DNA from 2 places in the Exiguobacterium sp. ZOR0005 genome. Region 2 is predicted to be linked to the other one. Evidence: riboswitches for the same ligand, from Rfam matches in the RefSeq annotation. Region 2 holds a riboswitch; the other holds the start of a gene.
What was found. Region 2 has a riboswitch for S-adenosylmethionine ahead of mtnK (S-methyl-5-thioribose kinase). Riboswitches for the same ligand answer to the same signal wherever they lie in the genome.

Region 1: it holds a riboswitch for S-adenosylmethionine, as region 2 does, so the genes downstream of both, metK (methionine adenosyltransferase) here and mtnK (S-methyl-5-thioribose kinase) in region 2, are expected to answer to the same signal.

What each region holds. Positions count from the first base shown of each region.
Region 1 covers NZ_JTLB01000031.1:22,883-27,308, forward strand. Annotated here, with positions in the region: gene L971_RS13070 (hypothetical protein) at 1-304, shown strand, start outside; gene metK (methionine adenosyltransferase) at 347-1,555, opposite strand; SAM riboswitch class I at 1,686-1,805, opposite strand; gene pckA (phosphoenolpyruvate carboxykinase (ATP)) at 2,122-3,693, shown strand; gene L971_RS13085 (S9 family peptidase) at 3,727-4,426, opposite strand, start outside.
Region 2 covers NZ_JTLB01000013.1:95,938-100,363, forward strand. Annotated here, with positions in the region: gene L971_RS05830 (methylthioribulose 1-phosphate dehydratase) at 1-45, opposite strand, end outside; gene L971_RS05835 (2-hydroxy-3-keto-5-methylthiopentenyl-1-phosphate phosphatase) at 42-692, opposite strand; gene L971_RS05840 (2,3-diketo-5-methylthiopentyl-1-phosphate enolase) at 689-1,843, opposite strand; SAM riboswitch class I at 1,915-2,017, opposite strand; SAM riboswitch class I at 2,223-2,326, shown strand; gene mtnK (S-methyl-5-thioribose kinase) at 2,408-3,562, shown strand; gene mtnA (S-methyl-5-thioribose-1-phosphate isomerase) at 3,559-4,426, shown strand, end outside.

The DNA.
Region 1 (4,426 bases), on a different contig from region 2:
GAAAGCTTCGGTCGGTGGACTCGTCGACACGGTGAAAGAAGATCCGGCCGGTAAAGCGTCACAAGTGATCGATCAAGTGAAATCCGCCTCAGGCATCATCCAAGAAGTCGCGACAGACGTACAAAACGTGTACGAGAAAGTCGCCGGTGAAGCCGAGACGGTCAAGCAAGACGTGAATAAAGTCGTCGAAACGGCGCAAGAAGCAAGAGCCGACTTGCAAGACATCGGCGAGAAAGTCGTCGAGGCGAAAGATACCGCGCTCGGACAAGACGGTACATCGACTGACCAAACATCAAAATCATAAAAAAAAGGCGACCTTTCACGAGAAAGGTCGTCTTTCATTTGGTTAAGCGAAGCGTTTCGCGCCTTCTTCAAGCACCGCTGCTTTGTCCGTTTGCTCCCATGGGAGTTCAACGTCCGTACGACCGAAGTGGCCGTAAGCTGCCGTCTGCTTGTAGATTGGGCGACGAAGGTCGAGCATCTTGATGATGCCGGCCGGACGGAGGTCGAAGTTCTCACGGATGAGTTCAACGAGCTCTGTCTCGCTCAATTTACCAGTGCCGAACGTATCGACCGCGATCGATACAGGGTGAGCGACACCGATCGCGTACGCGAGTTGGACTTCCGCTTTGTCAGCAAGGCCAGCTGCGACGAGGTTTTTCGCCACGTAACGAGCCGCGTATGCTGCTGAACGGTCAACTTTTGTAGGATCTTTACCAGAGAACGCGCCGCCACCGTGACGAGCGTAACCACCGTACGTATCGACGATGATCTTACGTCCTGTAAGACCTGCATCACCTTGTGGCCCACCAATTACGAAACGGCCAGTCGGGTTGATGAAATATTTCGTATCGGCATCGATGAGCTCAGTCGGGATGACTGCATCGATGACGTGTTTCTTAAGATCCGCTTGAATTTGCTCGAGCGTGATGTCTTCAGCGTGTTGTGTCGAGATGACGATCGTATCGATGCGGACCGGGTTGTTCGCTTCGTCGTATTCGACTGTCACTTGCGTCTTACCATCTGGACGAAGGTAAGCGAGTGTACCGTTCTTGCGGACTTCCGCCAAACGGCGTGACAGTTTGTGTGCGATCGAGATCGGAAGCGGCATGAGTTCCGGTGTCTCTTTCGTCGCATAACCGAACATGAGACCTTGGTCTCCGGCGCCGATTGCGTCGAGTTCTTCTTCGGTCATCTGACCTTCACGTGCTTCGAGTGCTTGGTCGACACCTTGAGCGATATCGACTGATTGCTCGTCGATTGACGTCAAAACAGCACATGTCTCTGCGTCGAAACCATATTTCGCGCGTGTGTAGCCAATCTCACGAACTGTTTCACGAACAACTTTCGGGATATCCACGTAAGTTGATGTTGTGATCTCACCTGCTACAAGCACGAGACCTGTCGTGACAGATGTCTCAGCCGCAACGCGGGCGTTTGGATCTTCAGCTAAAATCGCATCCAAAATCGCATCTGAGATTTGGTCACAAATTTTATCCGGATGTCCTTCCGTGACGGACTCCGAAGTGAAAAGACGACGGTTCAAGTTTGCCATTTCGAAAAACCTCCTATAATAAGGGTGATGTGTGGACGGTACTCGTTCCCCTTACGCGTTGCTTTGGGACGGTAATGAAAAAAACCTCTCGCCACGTTCAATGGGAAAGGTTGAATCGTTCTTCCTTACCCTCTTATCGTTCGAAGCTTACGCTTCGCTTCAGGATAGCACCTTTTCCGAATAACTTTGACAAATCGGACGGTTGCTGGGCTTCGTAGGGCCTTGTTCCCTCCACCGCTCAGAATAAGAGTATCCGTTACGAAGACCATCATATAAATGCCGTACCGTTCTGTCAAGCGTATCGACTGAATTCGTAAAAGTTTTCACATTCCTCCTAATAGTTATGTTTGTGAAATAATAAACATTTTTTTGTCCGTTTCCGTTTTTGTACTATGACCTGGTACAGAATATGTTAGAATGACAGTGTAAGAAAGCGCTTACTTTAAAGAGTGAATTAACGCTTGTGTTTGATTAGTGTGTCACATATAATAAAAACGTCATACTAATTAATCGCGGAAGTATGCTTATTTCATCCACATCTATTTAGGGGAAAGGTGGGATTCGGGATGGCGACAACGCTCCTGAAAATCGAAGAATTAATTAACGGTGCCGATGTATTACGGAACTTGACGGTTCCGCAACTAGTGGAAGAGGCCATTCGCAACGGGGAAGGCGTACTGACAAAAGACGGGGCTTTATCCGTCAGTACCGGCAAATTCACAGGACGGTCACCAAAGGACAAATTCGTCGTGAAAGATGAAGTTAGCAACGACTTGGTCGACTGGGGTCCAGTCAACCAACCGATCGCCGAAGAGAAGTTTTCGGCACTGCTCGACAAAGTGCTCGCCCACCTCGAAACGAAAGACAAGCTCTACTACCTCGAGGCGTCAGCCGGGGCTGACGAACATTACACGTTACCGGTACGGGCCATCACAGAATACGCATGGCACAACTTGTTCGCCAAGCAGTTGTTCTTACGGGAATGGCCGACTAAAGGCGCCTTTGACCCGTTCACGGTCATCTATGCGCCGAGTTATAAGGCTGATCCTGCCGTTGACGGGACGAACTCCGAGACGTTCATCCTCGTCTCGTTCGCCAAACGTACAATTCTGATCGGGGGAACAGAATACGGTGGCGAAATCAAGAAGTCCATTTTCTCGGTCATGAACTTCCTGTTGCCTGAGCAAAACGTCCTCTCGATGCATTGCTCGGCAAACGTCAACGATGAGAATGAGACAGCCCTCTTCTTCGGACTGTCTGGGACTGGGAAGACGACGCTTTCTGCTGACACGGAACGCCACCTCATCGGGGATGACGAGCACGGTTGGTCACCGGACGGTATCTTCAACATCGAGGGTGGTTGCTACGCGAAGACGATCAACTTGTCACGCGAGAACGAACCGCAAATCTATGATGCGATCCGCTTCGGATCACTCATCGAGAACGTCGTGTTGAACGATGACCGGTCCCCGGACTATAAAAACATCTCATTGACGGAGAACACGCGCGCGGCATATCCGATCAACTACATCGATAACGCCATGCTTCCGTCGCGAGCCGGTCATCCGAACACAATCGTCTTCTTGACGGCCGATGCTTACGGGGTGTTGCCTCCAATCAGCAAGCTGACGAAAGAACAGGCGATGTATCACTTCCTCTCTGGATATACGTCCAAGCTGGCCGGCACCGAGCGCGGTGTCACCGAACCGCAGGCGACGTTCTCGACTTGCTTCGGCTCACCGTTCTTGCCGCTCGCACCAGAGCGCTACGCCGATATGCTCGGCAAGTTGATCGAGAAGCATGAGGTCGACGTCTATCTCGTCAACACCGGCTGGACGGGCGGCGCGTACGGAGAAGGATCGCGTATGAAGCTCGCCTATACACGGGCGATGGTGAACGCGGCCGTCAACGGTGAACTACGTGACGTCAAGACGATGCGGCACGACATTTTCAACGTGGAGATCCCGCTCGACATCCCAGGCGTGCCTCAAGACGTGCTCAATCCACGGGAGACGTGGAAAGACGCTGAACGTTACGATGTCGAGGCGAAAGCGCTCGCTCATAAGTTCCAAGACAACTTCAAACGATTCACAAAAGCGAGTGAGTCGGTCGTCGCGGCCGGCCCGATCGTCTTCTAACAGAAAAATGACTAGTGCCTCGAGCGGCACTAGTCATTTTTTTGTCGTCTTCTCGATCATCCAATCCATCGCCCGTTCCGTCGTCTCCCACTTTTTCCAAAATGGCAGTTGATGGGCGAACGGCACGACCCACAGCTCGGCTTGCGCCCCGAGTTTTTCGGCGACTGCCGTCGCGTGACGCAACCGCACCTGTTCATCGTCGGTACCGTGAATGAGCAGCGTCGGGGCTTGCCACTCCTTAAATAGCGGTGATCTTTCGATATACGCCTCGCTAGCCGTCTCCGGGTCGCCCCCGGTCATGCGGCGAAGCATCTTACGCATCGTCCGCTGCTCTTCATACGTCCATGCCAAGTTCGTCACCCCCGCCCATGAAGTGACAGAGGTGAGCGGGCGCGCCGCGGCCAAAGAGAGCGCCATCATGCCGCCACGCGAGAAACCGAGGGCGTGGATCGTCGGGCATGTCTTCTCGACCCGGTCGTAAAGTGACAACACGTCTTCTAAATCGTCTCCGCCAAAATCCTCTTTCCCGCTCCCTCCATGATTGCCACGGTATACCGGGGCGACGACGTGGAAGCCGCGGGCGGCGAACTGCATCAAGCGAGGAAGCCGCACATCGCCGATTCGACCTGTACCGCCGCGCAAATAAAAGAGGACTTGTCCGTTCGGACGTTTCGGTGTGATCGTATACGCGACGACGTCCTCGCCGTCGCGCGTCTCGTACCATCCACGATGG
Region 2 (4,426 bases):
GTCTTTAATGTCGGCGAGTTCGAGCCAACGTGCGGTCACGCTCATACGGGCACCTCCTTCAAATGATGAGTGATTTCGTCAAACGTCTCGAACGGGTAATAGTTAATGCCTTCTGTCTCACAGAGCGTGATGAGCTGTCCGCGAGCGTAGACGAAGTCGGCCTGCTTGGCGATCTCGAAGTCGGTCACCGAGTCACCGATGACAATCAAGCGATCATCAGGATTGACGATGCGACGGGCGATTGTCGGTTTGCAGCAACCACAATCGTTCGTACAAGACGCATCGCAAGCATGCGGCCAGTCGATGCGTACCGTCTCCGCGGAGAAATCGGCGACGTTGCAGTAGATGTGGTCCGGGTCAACGTGCCCGCTTAAAATCGGATGGACGAAAAAGTCCATCCCGCCGCTGACGACGTCAAACTGCCACTCGTTTTGACGAACTTCTTCCAAAAAGTGAACGAATCCGGGCCGGAGTTGAATATGTCCTACCAAATAGTCGCGATACGCCGTCTTCTCGGCACTCGGCAACAAGTGAAACATCTGACCGACGCCTGCCCGGATCGAAATGTGTTGGGCGAGCACATCCTCTTTGATGGCGTGCCATTCCGGTGGGGCGAACGCCTTCATGAGGGCGATGATGTTGTCCTCGGCTGTGATCGTCCCGTCAAAGTCACAGAGGATATGGACCGTCATCGCGTCGACCACACCTTGAGTGCGGCATCGAGTGCATCCGTTCGACCGGTCTGCCCGAGCGCCTGCTCGATCGCTTGTCGGAAGGCGCGGGCACCGGCAGCGGCGCCGTCCGGATGACCGTGAATGCCGCCGCCGGCGTTGATGACGACGTCCGTACCGAAGTCGCGGATGATGTCTTCGACGAGCCCCGGGTGAATCCCGGCCGACGGGACCGGTAAGATCGGCTTCGACCAGTGCGGTTTGGCACTGAAATCGCGAATCGCGAACGCCTCGTCTGGAGGTGTCGCGAGCGAGCCGTAAGGGGACGGGAACAGCGTCAAGTCGGCACCGGCGAGACGAATGAATTTACCGAGCAAAAGCGAGTGGCTGATTGACCCGGTCAAGGCACCGGCGAACGCCGGATGCGCCAAAATCGGGACACGGATGGCGGGATCTTTCGCCAGCTCCCGGAGTGCATCGAGTCCGTATGTATAGACGTTGAACAACAGTGCCGTCGCGCCCGCCTCGATCAAGCGGCGTGCTTGGTCGCGCAACCCGAACACCGGGCCGCTCAGCGTGACCGCATACAGTGCGCGTTTTCCCGTCGTGTTGAAGTGTTCTTGAATCACGGATGCGCCGATGCGCGCTCGCTCAAGCGAAGGGGTGAGCGGATTGTCGTACAAGATCTCGTCGTCTTTGACGATGTCGATGCCACCGGCGAGCTGGTCGCGCAGTTGCTGTTCTAAAAACTGTAAGTCCCGTCCGATGACGCCTTTAAAGATGCTCATGACGAGCGGGCGATCGTCGACGCCGAGCTGGTCGCGAATCCCGTCGACACCGAACTTGGCGCCAGGGAAGTCGGCTGAAAGTGATGCAGGTAGCTCGAAATCAATCAAACGGACCGAGTCATCGAGTGACAGTTTCCCAAACGTCGTCGTCAATATCGACGAGAAGTCAGGACTGACGTTTTCAATCGGGTACCGGATCGTGAACCGGCTCGTCGCGTCTGTATGGGACGTCGAGACGACCTCGCCGCGGTACGCCTGTAACTGTTGTCGTTCTAAATGGGGCAAGTCTGTCCACGTGCCGACGGTCAATTCGAGCGCGATTTTCTCGGCGATATCGGCGACGCGGTCAGTACGGTTGATTTCATAAGTGGCAATGATGCCCATGGTCGTTCCTCCTTCCGGTCACACAAAAAATGACCCCATGCCGAGGCAAGAGGTCATCATAAAAAAATGAACTCTTATCTCTCAGCTTACGCTGCAAGAATTAGCACCGTGCCCAATCGGGTCGGTTGCTGCGACATCATCGGGCTTGTCCCCTCCGTCTGCTCTTGATAAGAATATGATTTGAAGTTGTGAAATTTAATTGAATTTTTGCACAGAATCGTCACAGCGTCAATTCCTTTTTTTGAAAAAAATTATTTTTGAAAGTTGTTTCCATATATGCAAAGAAAAAGTGGGTCGGCTCGTCACAAATCGTCGTTGACAAGCATGGCGCACAGTCCGTAATATTCATCACAACACGTTCACACAATCGAATACGACACTCTTATCGCGAGTTGGCAGAGGGAATTGGCCCGATGACGCCGCAGCAACCGACCAGTAAGGCACGGTGCTACATCCACCAGACAGACGTCTGAAAGATGAGAGGAACAACCAATTTGGGTGTGCCTCTTTCTCGCGGAGAAAGGGGCTTTTTTTGTGGGAATCATACCGAAAGGGGAAACAATCATGGCATATCAACCATTTACAGAACAGACCATCGTCGAGCACGTCCGGGCACTCGGATTGATCGAGGAAGAGGGAATCGCCCAGTGTGAAGAGATCGGTGACGGCAACTTGAACCTCGTCTTTCGCATTCGTCAAGGCGAGACGAGTTTGATCGTGAAGCAAGCGCTCCCGTACGCGAAAGTCGTCGGGGAGAGCTGGCCGCTCACGCTCGAGCGGGCCTGGATCGAGCAGTTGGCGCTTCGGGAGTTCGCTGAAGTCGTTCCACGATTCGTACCACGAGTGATCGGGAGCGACCGCGCCCTCGCCTACACGATTTTAGAGGATTTGTCTGAATATGATATCGTCCGCACCGGTTATCTCGAAGGGAAGACGTATCCGGAGCTGGCCCGTCACGTCGGCGAGTTTTTAGGGGAGACGCTGTTTGTCACGTCCGACTATGCGGCCGGACCAATCGAAAAGAAACGAAAAGAGCGGGAGTATTACAACCCGGAACTGTGCGACATCACAGAAAAACTCATCTTCACCGACCCGTATAAAGATGCCGAATCGAACAACATCGAGGCGGAGCTTCGCCCGGACGTCGAGCGTTTGTGGCAAGACAAGGCGCTGAAAGTCGAAGTGGCAAAACTGAAAGTCGGGTTCGTCACGAAACATGACGCCTTGCTTCACGGCGACTTACATACCGGCAGCATCTTCGCGACGTCACAGGAAACGAAAATCATCGACCCGGAGTTCGCGTTTTACGGACCGTTCGGTTTTGACGTCGGTCAAATCATCGCTCATTTGACGCTTGCGACGTTCCACGATCCGCTCAAGCGGTTCGAACGGTTCACCGACGTCCTCACCGTCTGGGAGACGTTCGAGAAGACGTTCCGTCACAACTTCACGAGCGCCGTCGAGCCGTTCAATACGGAAGGGTACGTCGACGACTTGCTCGGAACAATCTTCAGCGACACGATCGGCTACGCCGGTTGCGAGCTCATCCGCCGCGCCATCGGCCTCGCCGGCGTCGCGGACCTCGAGACGTTACCCGAAGTGGCCCGTCTCGAGCGAAAACGTGATGCGCTCGCCCTCGGCGCCACCCTCATCAAAGAGCGGCACACCGTCGATTCGATTGACGACCTCGTGGCACTCCTCTCGGGGGTGCGCGTATGACCGTCCAAAACATTCGTTTCGACGCATCGACCCATGAGCTGGTCCTTTTAGATCAGACGCTCCTTCCGCACGAGGCGCGTTACGTGACGATCGAGACGCTCGAAGAAGCCGAACGTGCGATTGAGACACTCCAAGTCCGAGGCGCACCGGCGATCGCGTACTTCGGGGCGTTCGTCTTGGCGAAAGAGGCAGGACGATTAGTCGACGACCCGGATTTCACGCGTCGCCTTGAAATCGTCGGACGCCGCTTGATCGCGACACGGCCGACGGCGGTCAACCTTCAAAATGTGATCGAGTCGCTCCTCGAGCTGAACGTCGGGGACGATTTTGAACAGATTGCCGGGGAAATCGAACGACGTGCCGTTGCGTTATATGACCGCGACGTCGACACATATCGCTCTATCGGTGAGCACGCACTGACGGTATTACCGGCAGGTGGGAACATCTTGACGATCTGCAACGCCGGTGCCATCGCGACGTCACGTTACGGTACGGCACTTGCCCCGTTTTATGTCGGTAAAGAGCAAGGCGTCACATTCAACGTCTTCGCCTGTGAGACGCGACCGCTTCTCCAAGGGGCCCGTCTCACAGTCTGGGAGCTCGACCAGGCCGATATCGATGTCACGCTCATCACCGACAATATGGCCGCATGGACGATTCAAGCGAAAGGCGTCGACGCGATCATCGTCGGGGCCGACCGCATCACGCGGACGGGTCACGTCGCCAACAAGATCGGCACGCTCCAACTCGCCGTGCTCGCCAAGCATTACGGGATCCCGTTCTACGTCGCGGCACCGCATTCGACGTTCGATTTGACGGCGGACGATGCGATTGAAATCGAGGAGCGGGACGCGAAAGAAGTGA